DNA from 2 places in the Diaphorobacter sp. C33 genome. Region 1 is predicted to be linked to the other one. Evidence: riboswitches for the same ligand, from Rfam matches in the RefSeq annotation. Region 1 holds a riboswitch; the other holds the start of a gene.
The links. Region 1 has a riboswitch for thiamine pyrophosphate ahead of QY917_RS06485 (FAD-dependent oxidoreductase). Riboswitches for the same ligand answer to the same signal wherever they lie in the genome.

Region 2: linked by a shared signal. The riboswitch ahead of thiC (phosphomethylpyrimidine synthase ThiC) and the one ahead of QY917_RS06485 (FAD-dependent oxidoreductase) in region 1 are both predicted to bind thiamine pyrophosphate.

Annotation. Positions count from the first base shown of each region.
Region 1 covers NZ_CP129980.1:1,366,700-1,371,490, forward strand. The annotation lists gene fdxA (ferredoxin FdxA) at 1-2, shown strand, start outside; gene QY917_RS06470 (NAD(P)/FAD-dependent oxidoreductase) at 27-1,091, shown strand; gene QY917_RS06475 (SH3 domain-containing protein) at 1,429-1,827, shown strand; gene thiD (bifunctional hydroxymethylpyrimidine kinase/phosphomethylpyrimidine kinase) at 1,895-2,746, opposite strand; TPP riboswitch at 2,856-2,978, shown strand; gene QY917_RS06485 (FAD-dependent oxidoreductase) at 3,039-4,163, shown strand; gene thiS (sulfur carrier protein ThiS) at 4,160-4,357, shown strand; gene QY917_RS06495 (thiazole synthase) at 4,371-4,791, shown strand, end outside.
Region 2 covers NZ_CP129980.1:2,399,254-2,404,044, forward strand. The annotation lists gene QY917_RS11365 (methyl-accepting chemotaxis protein) at 1-1,208, shown strand, start outside; gene thiC (phosphomethylpyrimidine synthase ThiC) at 1,260-3,104, opposite strand; TPP riboswitch at 3,206-3,315, opposite strand; gene QY917_RS11375 (hypothetical protein) at 3,349-3,525, opposite strand; gene lpxC (UDP-3-O-acyl-N-acetylglucosamine deacetylase) at 3,544-4,467, opposite strand; gene QY917_RS11385 (methyl-accepting chemotaxis protein) at 4,687-4,791, shown strand, end outside.

The DNA of each region.
Region 1 (4,791 bases):
GACTCCCGCGCTCCCGCCACGCCCGCATGCACCCATCCCCCAGCAGCCCGACGCCCCAGGCCGCGGACGCCGTGGTGATCGGCGCCGGGCCAGTGGGGCTGTTCCAGGTCTTCCAGCTCGGGCTGCAGGGCATCGCGGCGCACCTGGTTGATGCGCTGCCCCATGTGGGCGGCCAGTGCGCCGAGCTGTATCCCGACAAACCCATCTACGACATTCCCGGCATCCCTGTGTGCACGGGCCAGGGGCTCGTGGAACTGCTGCAGCGGCAGATCGCCCCTTTCGCCCCCACGCTGCACTTGGGCCAGCAGGTCCACACGCTGGCCGCGCAGGCCGAAGGACGTATTCTGCTCACCACCACCGCCGGCACCGCGCTGCTGGCACGCAGCGTCTTCATCGCCGCGGGCGTGGGCGCCTTCGTGCCGCGCGCCATCAAGGCCGAGGGGGTAGAGGCGCTGGCACCCGGCCAGTTGCTCTACCACCCTGACGCCGCCACGGCCACCCGTGCCGCGGCCGGCAAGCGCGTGGTGGTACATGGCGGCGACGAGGCGGCCGTGCAGGCGGCGCTGGACTGCGTGGACGCTGCCGCGCAGGTGCTGCTGCTGCACCGGCGCGATGCCTTCCAGGCCGCGCCCGCGCTGCTGGCGCAACTGCAGGCACTGCGCGAGGCGGGCCGCATCCAGGTCGTGATCGGCCAGATCACGGGCGTGGAGACAGCGCCCGACGGCACCCTGCAGGCGCTGGCCCTGCTGGACCCGCAAGGCGAGCCACAGCGCCAGCCGCTGGACCTGTTGCTGGCCTACCTGGGCATCTCTCCGCGCCTAGGGCCCATCGCCGACTGGGGCCTGGCGATGGACCGCAAGCAGCTGACCGTGGACACGGCCACTTTCGCCACCAGCGTCCCCGGCATCTACGCCGTCGGCGACATCAACACCTACCCCGGCAAGCGCAAGCTGATCCTGTGCGGCTTCCACGAAGCCACCCTCGCCGCCTTCGCCGAGGCCGAACGGCAGGCGGGCCACAAGCTGCCCCTGGAATACACCACCAGCAGCGAACGGCTGCAAGCCCGGCTGGGCGTCGCCCCGGCCCGCTGACCTGCGTCGACGGCGCGGCGCGCCCTGCGGCAATGCGCCGGGCGCTATTGAAGCAGGAGCTTGCAGCGCGCGTTCTGCCTTGTTTCCAAATAGAAAATTGTCTAATAATGGCTTGTATATTGCACTGGTAGCTATATTTTTCATAGCAATTGACGTTTCGGCCATCGGTTCACGCCTGAAACGGCCGGAACTTCGCACGCGGGCGGCCCTCCACCTGGGGGTTGTCATCCCTCAGTTCCAACTCCAAGGAGATCACCCCGTGCCCTTCGCACTGCCCCTGCCGCATCGCATTTTGTCCAAAGCCCTGGCCGCCGCCGCGCTGGCCCTGCCCCTGCTCATGCCCGCCGGCGTGCAGGCGCGCGAGTTCGTCAGCATCAAGGGCAATGCGGTCAACGTGCGCGAGAAGCCCAGCACCCGCTCGGCGACGCTGTGGGAGCTGGGCCGGGGCTATCCGCTGCAGGTGCAGCAGCGCAAGGGCCGGTGGCTCCAAGTGCGGGATTTCGAGGAGCCGCTCGGCTGGGTGTATGCGCCGCTGACCAGCAAGACGCCGCACCGCGTGGTGACGGCACGCGTCGCCAACCTGCGCGCCGGCCCCGGCCAGCAGCACAAGACCGTGGGCAAGCTGCAGCAGCATGAGGTGGTGCGCAGCCTGGGCCAGTCGGGCAGCTGGGCCCGGGTGCAGCGCGAAGACGGGCAAAAGGGCTGGGTGGCCCGGCGCCTGACCTGGGGCTGGTGATATTTCGGGTGCCGCGGCGGTGTGGGCCTGTGGCGCGCGCGGTGCCCGGCGCTCCCTCAGCCGCCCGTTACTCGATCACACGCTGCGCCACCGGCGCATAGCCATGGTTGAGCGGCCCGTGGCCGTGACCGGTGCGCACATCAGCCCCGGCAGCGATCGCGCCCAGAATGTACTGGCGCGCCAACCGCACCGCCTGCGCCAGCGGCTGGCCCAATGCGAGGTGCGCAGCGATCGCCGACGACAAGGTGCAGCCCGTGCCGTGGCCGTTGTGCGTGACGATGCGCGCAGCTTCCAGGCGGTGGCGCTCGTCGCCAGGCAGGGCCAGCACATCCACCACCCGGTCGCCCGGCAGATGCCCGCCCTTGAGCAGCACCGCGCGCGCGCCCAGCGCCAGCAAGTCGGTGGCGGCCGCGTCCAGCGCGCTTTCGTCGGCAATGGCGCGGCCCAGCAGCCAGCCGGCCTCGTCCAGGTTGGGGGTGACCACGGCGGCCAGCGGGAACAGCGCGCGCACCAGCGTGCCCACGGTCTCCTCGGCAATCAGCCGGTCGCCGCTGGTGGCGACCATCACCGGGTCCAGCACCACGTTGGGCAAGCCATGGCGAAGAATCGCGTCGGCCACCACCTGCACCACCTCAGGCGAATGCAGCATGCCGATCTTCACCGCGTCCACGCCGATGTCCTCGACCACGGCGTCGATCTGTGCGCGCAGCATCTCGGGCGGAATGCCGTGGATGCCCGTCACGCCGCGCGTGTTCTGCGCGGTGATGGCGGTGATCGCGGTCATGCCGTAGCAGCCCAGGGCGCTGAAGGTCTTCAGGTCGGCCTGTATGCCCGCGCCGCCGCCGCTGTCGGAGCCCGCGATGGTCAACACGCGCGCATAGCGCCGGCCACCGCCGGGCGTCTGTGTCTCTTGGTTCATGGCAAAAATTATCGGCCAAGCCGCAGCGCATTCAACGCAGCCGCGGCAACGCCAGAGCCTGCGCCACGTCAACAACAGGGGCACCACCCCTGTGCTGTAATGCCGGCCACGGACGAAACAGGGGTGTCCCCGCCGCACTAAGAACGTGTTGACGAAAGCGGCAGGCGACTGAGAAATACCCTAAGCACCCGATCCAGGTCATGCTGGCGTGGGGAGTTTCAACAGCATCGGCGCGCCGCGCGCTCCCGTTTTGTCCTTTGGTTGTTTGGCCTGGCCTTTCATCACGGACACGATGCACACTTTCCCCACCCTTCGCTCCTCCTCCCGCGTCACCATCCTGGGCGCGGGCCTCATGGGCCGCCTGCTGGCCGTCGAACTCGCCCGCCAGGGCCACGCCGTTGAGGTGCACGAGGCCGGCACCCGTGCCGCCGAAGGCGCCGCAGCCTACGTGGCCGCCGCCATGGTGGCCCCCCTGGCCGAATCCATCGTGGCCGAGCCCGGCGTGGTGCGCATGGGCGTGCACTCGCTGGCGCGCTGGCCCGAGCTGCTGGCACCGCTGGCCGCACCGGTGTACTTCCAACATGACGGCACGCTGATCCTGTGGCACCGCCAGGACGCGCCCGAAGCCGCGCGCATGCGACTGAAGTTCGAGCAGACCCAAGGCCTGGTGCCCGGGCTGCCGCGCATGCAGGCGCTGGACAGCGCCGGCGTGGCCGCACTGGAACCCACGGCCGCACAGCGCTTCCACCAGGGCCTGTACCTGCCCGGCGAGGGCCAATTGGACAACCGCCAGGCACTGGCCGCGCTGGCCGCCACCATGGACCAGTTGGGCGTGGTCACGCATTGGGGCAGCGCGCGCCGGCCGGCCGACTTCACTCCCGGCCAGGCCGGCCAGCCCGACTGGGTGCTGGACTGCCGGGGCCTGGGCGCGCGCGCGCAATGGCCGCAGCTGCGCGGGCTGCGCGGCGAAGTGGTACGCCTGCACGCGCCCGACGTGACGCTGCAGCGCCCCACGCGCATCGTGCATCCCCGCTACCCGATCTACATCGCACCGAAGGAGAACCACCTGTTCGTTATCGGCGCGACCGAGATCGAATCCGACGACATGTCGCCCGCCAGCGTGCGCTCCACGCTGGAGCTGCTGAGCGCCGCCTATGCCGTACATCCGGGCTTTGCCGAGGCGCGTATCCTGGAGATCTCAACCCACTGCCGCCCCACCCTGCCCGACAACCTGCCCGCCGTGCGCGTGGTGCAGGATCGCGTGCTGGAGGTCAACGGTCTGTACCGCCACGGCTTCATGATCGCGCCGGCCATGCTCGATGTGGTCATGCAGGTGCTGAACACGGGACAATCCGAGCTCGCCCCTGGATTCGACCTCTCGCTGCAGCTCGACCGCGAAGCTGCGCTGCACACATGAACGTATTCATCAACCAAAACGCCGTGCAACTGCCCGATGGCGCCACCGTCGCCGACGCCGTGGCCCACCTGGCCCCCCAGCCCCCGTTTGCCGTGGCCGTGAACCTGCAGTTCGTGCCCAGTGCCCGCTATGCCGCGCACGCCCTGCAGTCCGGCGACCAGATCGAAATCATTGCGCCGGTCACCGGCGGTTGAGCCTTTTTCACCCATGAACAGTCCTACCTCTTCCCCCGACACGCTGGTGCTCTACGGCCAGGCGTTCCAGAGCCGCCTGCTGCTGGGCACCGCGCGCTACCCGTCTCCCGCCGTGCTGGAGGCAGCCGTGCAGCGCGCGCGGCCCGCGATGCTCACCGCATCGCTGCGCCGCCAGGGCAGCAACCCGGCCGAATCCGGCAGCAGCTTCTGGGAGTTGCTCAAGCGCCTGCAGGTGCCGGTGCTGCCCAACACCGCCGGCTGCCATAGCCTGCAGGAAGCCATCACCACCGCCCATATGGCGCGTGAAGTCTTCGACACCCCCTGGATCAAGCTGGAACTGATCGGCGACGACTACACGCTGCAGCCCGATACGCTGAACCTGGTGCAGGCAGCCGAGCAACTGGTCCGCGAAGGCTTCTACGTGCTGCCCTACT
Region 2 (4,791 bases), 1.0 Mb from region 1:
TGGTGCAAGCACGCGACTTCGGCCTCACGTCACGCATTCAGCAGGTGTATGGCGAGCGCTTCCTGCCCGCGTCCCAGGCATTGCTGGGGTCGCTGGATGCGCTCACGCAGTCGCAGCGCCAGTCCATCGACACGGCCGCCCTGGCCGTGGGCGGCTGGAGCCAGCAGGCGCGCTGGTCGCTGCTGGCATTCGGCAGCCTGTCCCTGGTGCTGGGCACCCTGCTCGCGCTGTGGCTGGTGCGCAGCATCACGCGGCCCATTGCACTGGCCAGCGACACCGCGCAGCGTGTTGCGGGGCTGGACCTGCGCCAGGACATCGTGGGCCACGACCGGGACGAAACCGGGCACATGCTGACGTCTCTGTCGGTCATGCAGTCCGCGCTGCGCAGCCTGGCGGGACAGGTGAGCACCTCCGTGCACAGCCTGCACACGGCTTCGTCCGAGATGGCCAACGGCAACGCCCACCTGTCCACCCGCACCGAGGAGGCCGCAGCCAGCCTGCAGGAAACGGCCGCCGCGCTGGAGCATGTGACACGCGCCGTTCAACAATCGGCCGAGACCGCCGAGCATGCCGAGGCACGCGCCGCACAGGCGGCAGCCACCGCGCACGAAGGCAGCAACGTGGTGACGCGCATGGAGCAGACCATGCAGCAAGTGGCCCACAGCGCGCACCAGATCGGCGACATCACGGGCATGATCGACTCGATCGCGTTCCAGACCAACATCTTGGCGTTGAACGCCGCGGTGGAAGCCGCACGTGCCGGCGAACAGGGCCGCGGTTTCGCGGTGGTGGCCAGCGAAGTGCGCAGCCTGGCGAACCGCTCGGCCGAGGCCGCGCGAGAGATCAAGGCACTGATCCAGGCGTCCGTGCAGCAGGTGGATGCCGGCGCCACCCTGGCCGCTGATGCGGGGCGGACCATGGAGCAGGTGGTAGCGGCCATCCAGGACGCCGCACGCACGATGGCCGACATACGCTCCAGCCACCATGCGCAGCAGCAGGACATCCTCTCCATCCACTCGGCCCTGTCGCGGCTGGACCAGATGACCCAGCAGAACGCGGCCCTGGTGGAAGAGTCCGCGGCCGCCACCGAGAGTTTGCGCGGCCAGGCCCATGAGCTGGCGGCGCAGGTCAGCCGCTTTCGCCTGCCGGGTGAACTGGCGCACGCACTGCCGTCGCCCATGCCCACCCGGCTGCTGGCCGCGGCCTGATACGGTCACTTGGAGCCGGCCGGGCATGACAGGCCGGCGGCTTTGCGTGGGTCAGTCGGCGCGGTGGATGGGCACGTAGAGCTCGCCGCCCGTGCGGTTGAACTCCTCGGCCTTGGACTGCAGGCCCTGTTGGGCGAATTCGCGCACTTCCTGCGTGATCTTCATCGAGCAGAACTTCGGCCCGCACATGGAGCAGAAGTGCGCCACCTTGGCGCTGTCCTTGGGCAGGGTCTCGTCGTGGTATTCCTTGGCCGTATCGGGGTCCAGGCCCAGGTTGAACTGGTCCTGCCAGCGGAAGTCGAACCGCGCCTGGCTCAGCGCGTCGTCGCGCGCACGGGCACCCGGATGCCCCTTGGCGACGTCGGCCGCGTGGGCCGCGATCTTGTAGGCAATGATGCCCTGCTTGACATCGTCGCGGTCGGGCAGGCCCAGGTGCTCCTTGGGCGTCACGTAGCACAGCATGGCCGTGCCCATCCAGCCGATCATGGCGGCACCGATGGCGCTGGCGATGTGGTCGTAGCCGGGAGCGATGTCGATGGTCAGCGGGCCCAGGGTGTAGAACGGCGCCTCGTGGCAGGTCTTGAGCTGCTCCGTCATGTTGGCCTGGATCATGTGCATGGGCACGTGGCCGGGGCCTTCGATCATGGTCTGCACGTCGTGCCTCCAGGCAATCTGCGTCAGCTCGCCCAGCGTGTGCAGCTCGGCAAACTGTGCTTCGTCGTTGGCGTCCGAGGCGCAGCCGGGGCGCAGGCCATCACCCAGGCTGAACGACACGTCGTACGCCTTCATGATGTCGCAGATGTCCTCGAAGTGTGTGTAGAGGAAGCTCTCCTTGTGGTGCGCCATGCACCACTTGGCCATGATGGAGCCGCCACGGGACACGATGCCCGTGCGGCGCGCGGCGGTGAGCTGGATGTAGGCCAGGCGCACCCCCGCGTGGATGGTGAAATAGTCCACGCCCTGCTCGGCCTGCTCGACCAGCGTGTCGCGGAAGATCTCCCAGGTCAGGTCCTCGGCAATGCCGCCGACCTTTTCCAGCGCCTGGTAGATAGGCACCGTGCCGATGGGCACGGGCGAGTTGCGCACGATCCAGTCGCGCGTGGTGTGGATGTTCTTGCCGGTGGACAAGTCCATCACGTTGTCGGCGCCCCAGCGGATGGCCCAGACGAGCTTCTCCACCTCTTCCTCGATGCTCGACGTGACGGCGGAGTTGCCGATGTTGGCGTTGATCTTCACCTTGAAGTTGCGCCCGATGGCCATGGGCTCCACTTCGGGGTGGTTGATGTTGGCGGGAATGATGGCGCGGCCACGGGCGACCTCGTCGCGCACGAACTCGGGCGTGATGATTTTCGGGATGCTTGCACCCAGCGGGTTGCCGGCCAGGCGCTGCTCGCGCGCGGCGTCCTGCATGTATTGCTGCATCCACTCGCGGCGACCGTTCTCGCGCAAGGCCACGTATTCCATCTCGGGAGTGACGATGCCCTTCTTCGCGTAGTGCATCTGCGTGACGTTGGCGCCGCTCCTGGCGCGCAGCGGCTGGCGCTGCAGCGCCGCAGCCTCGGCGCGCAGCTGGGCCAGGCGGTCGCCATCCTCGGCCTTCTGGCCGTCGTCCAGCGCCTTGCGTACGCGACCCTCATAGCCCTCGGTGTCACCGCGCGCGGCAATCCATTCGCCCCGCACGCTCGCAAGGCCCTTGCGCACGTCGATCTGCACGGCAGGATCGGTATAGGGGCCGGACGTGTCGTACACGCTCACCACTTCGCCGTTGGTGAGCTGAATGTCGCGCACCGGCACGCGCAGCCCGGGCTGGCTGCCGGCGAGGTAGGACTTGGTGGAAGCGGGAAAGGGTTCGCGCGTGAGCGCAAGCAGGCTGGCGAACTTGTCGGGGGCATTCATGGCGGGCAGCTCCTTCATCGGCGGGATGGATGGAATTGCTCCGCTATCGATCGGATGGACGGACGGAGCACGACCCTTCTTGCGGGTGTACCCGTTTCCCCCTATCCGACTGCAGCTCTTCTTACGCTGGTATGAACCAGATCAAGTTCGCGGTTCCGGCGGTCAGGTCCGCCATCTCAGCACGCCGTTACGTGCACCCCGGAGCGGGGCCGAGTATAGGCGACTTGACCGCCAGCAAGGTGCCTTACAGCAGACGCTCGAGGATCAGCACCAGGAAGAACATGGACGCCGCGATCACGGTCCATTTGACGATGACCAGTCCAAAACGCTTGTAGCGCTGCTGTCCCGTAGCGGCAAAAAAGGCAAACGACACGCCAGCAGCCAGCAGCAGCAGAAGGACAGCCCATCGGAAGATCAACATGCACGCGTCCCCCGTCCGTTACCAGGCACGCACCGGCTGTGTGAAACCTGCGGGCGCCTGGCGCTCATTCTCGAAGGTCACGATCTCCCACGCATCCTCGTGGGCCAGCAGTTCGCGCAACAGCAGGTTGTTCATGGCGTGGCCCGAGCGGAAGGCGCTATAGGCCGCCAGCAGCGGCTTGCCCACCAGGTACAGGTCACCCATGGCATCGAGGATCTTGTGGCGGGCGAACTCGGCGTCGTAGCGCAGGCCATCGGCGTTGAGCACCTTGTAGTCGTCCATGACGATGGCGTTGTCCAGCCCGCCACCCAGCGCCAGGCCGCTGGAGCGCAGCATCTCCACGTCCTTCGTGAAGCCGAAGGTGCGGGCGCGCGCAATGTCGCGCGCGTAGTTGCCTTCGCCCAGATCGAACTCCACGCTCTGCCCGGTGGAATCCACGGCGGGGTGGGCGAAGTCGATGTCGAAGCGCAGCTTGAAGCCATGGTAGGGCTCCAGCCGCGCCCACTTGAGCTGCTGGCCCGTGCCTTCACGCACTTCCACGGGGCGCTTGACCCGTATGAAGCGCTTGGGCGCGTTCTGCAACTCCACCCCCGCGCTTTGCAGCAGGAACACGAAGGAAGCGGACGATCCGTCGAGGATCGGCACCTCCTCCGCCGTGATGTCGATGTAGAGGTTGTCCAGCCCCAGCCCTGCGCAGGCCGACATGAGGTGCTCCACGGTATGCACCTTCGCACCACCAGCGCCAATGGTCGAGGCCATGCGCGTATCCACGACGGCCGTGGCGGTAATGGGAATGTCCACCGGCTCCGGCAGATCCACGCGGCGGAACACGATCCCCGTGTCCGGCTGTGCCGGGCGCAACGTCAACTCGACCCGCTGGCCGCTGTGCAGGCCTACGCCCACGGCGCGGGTCAGGGTCTTGATGGTGCGTTGCTGAAGCATCCGCCGATTTTAGGCGGCCAGACACGGGCCGGCAGTACCCCTTTTCTATGACGTTGATAGCAGCGAAACGTTCTGCCGCCTGCGCTGCGCGTCGATCTGCAGAAGCGCTGACATACGGACAACGAGCGCGTCGCCGAACAAAATTGGAACAAATGCGATAATTATGTTAATAAATGTTTACAAAACTCGCCATCTTGGCGAATTTCGGAGAAAGCCCCCATGACCAAGCTCAGCCTCAAGATGAAGATTCTTGCCATGCTGGGAACGGCGCTGCTCGCGCTGATCGTGATGTCGACCCTGTCGTTGCTGCAGGAGCGCAAGCTC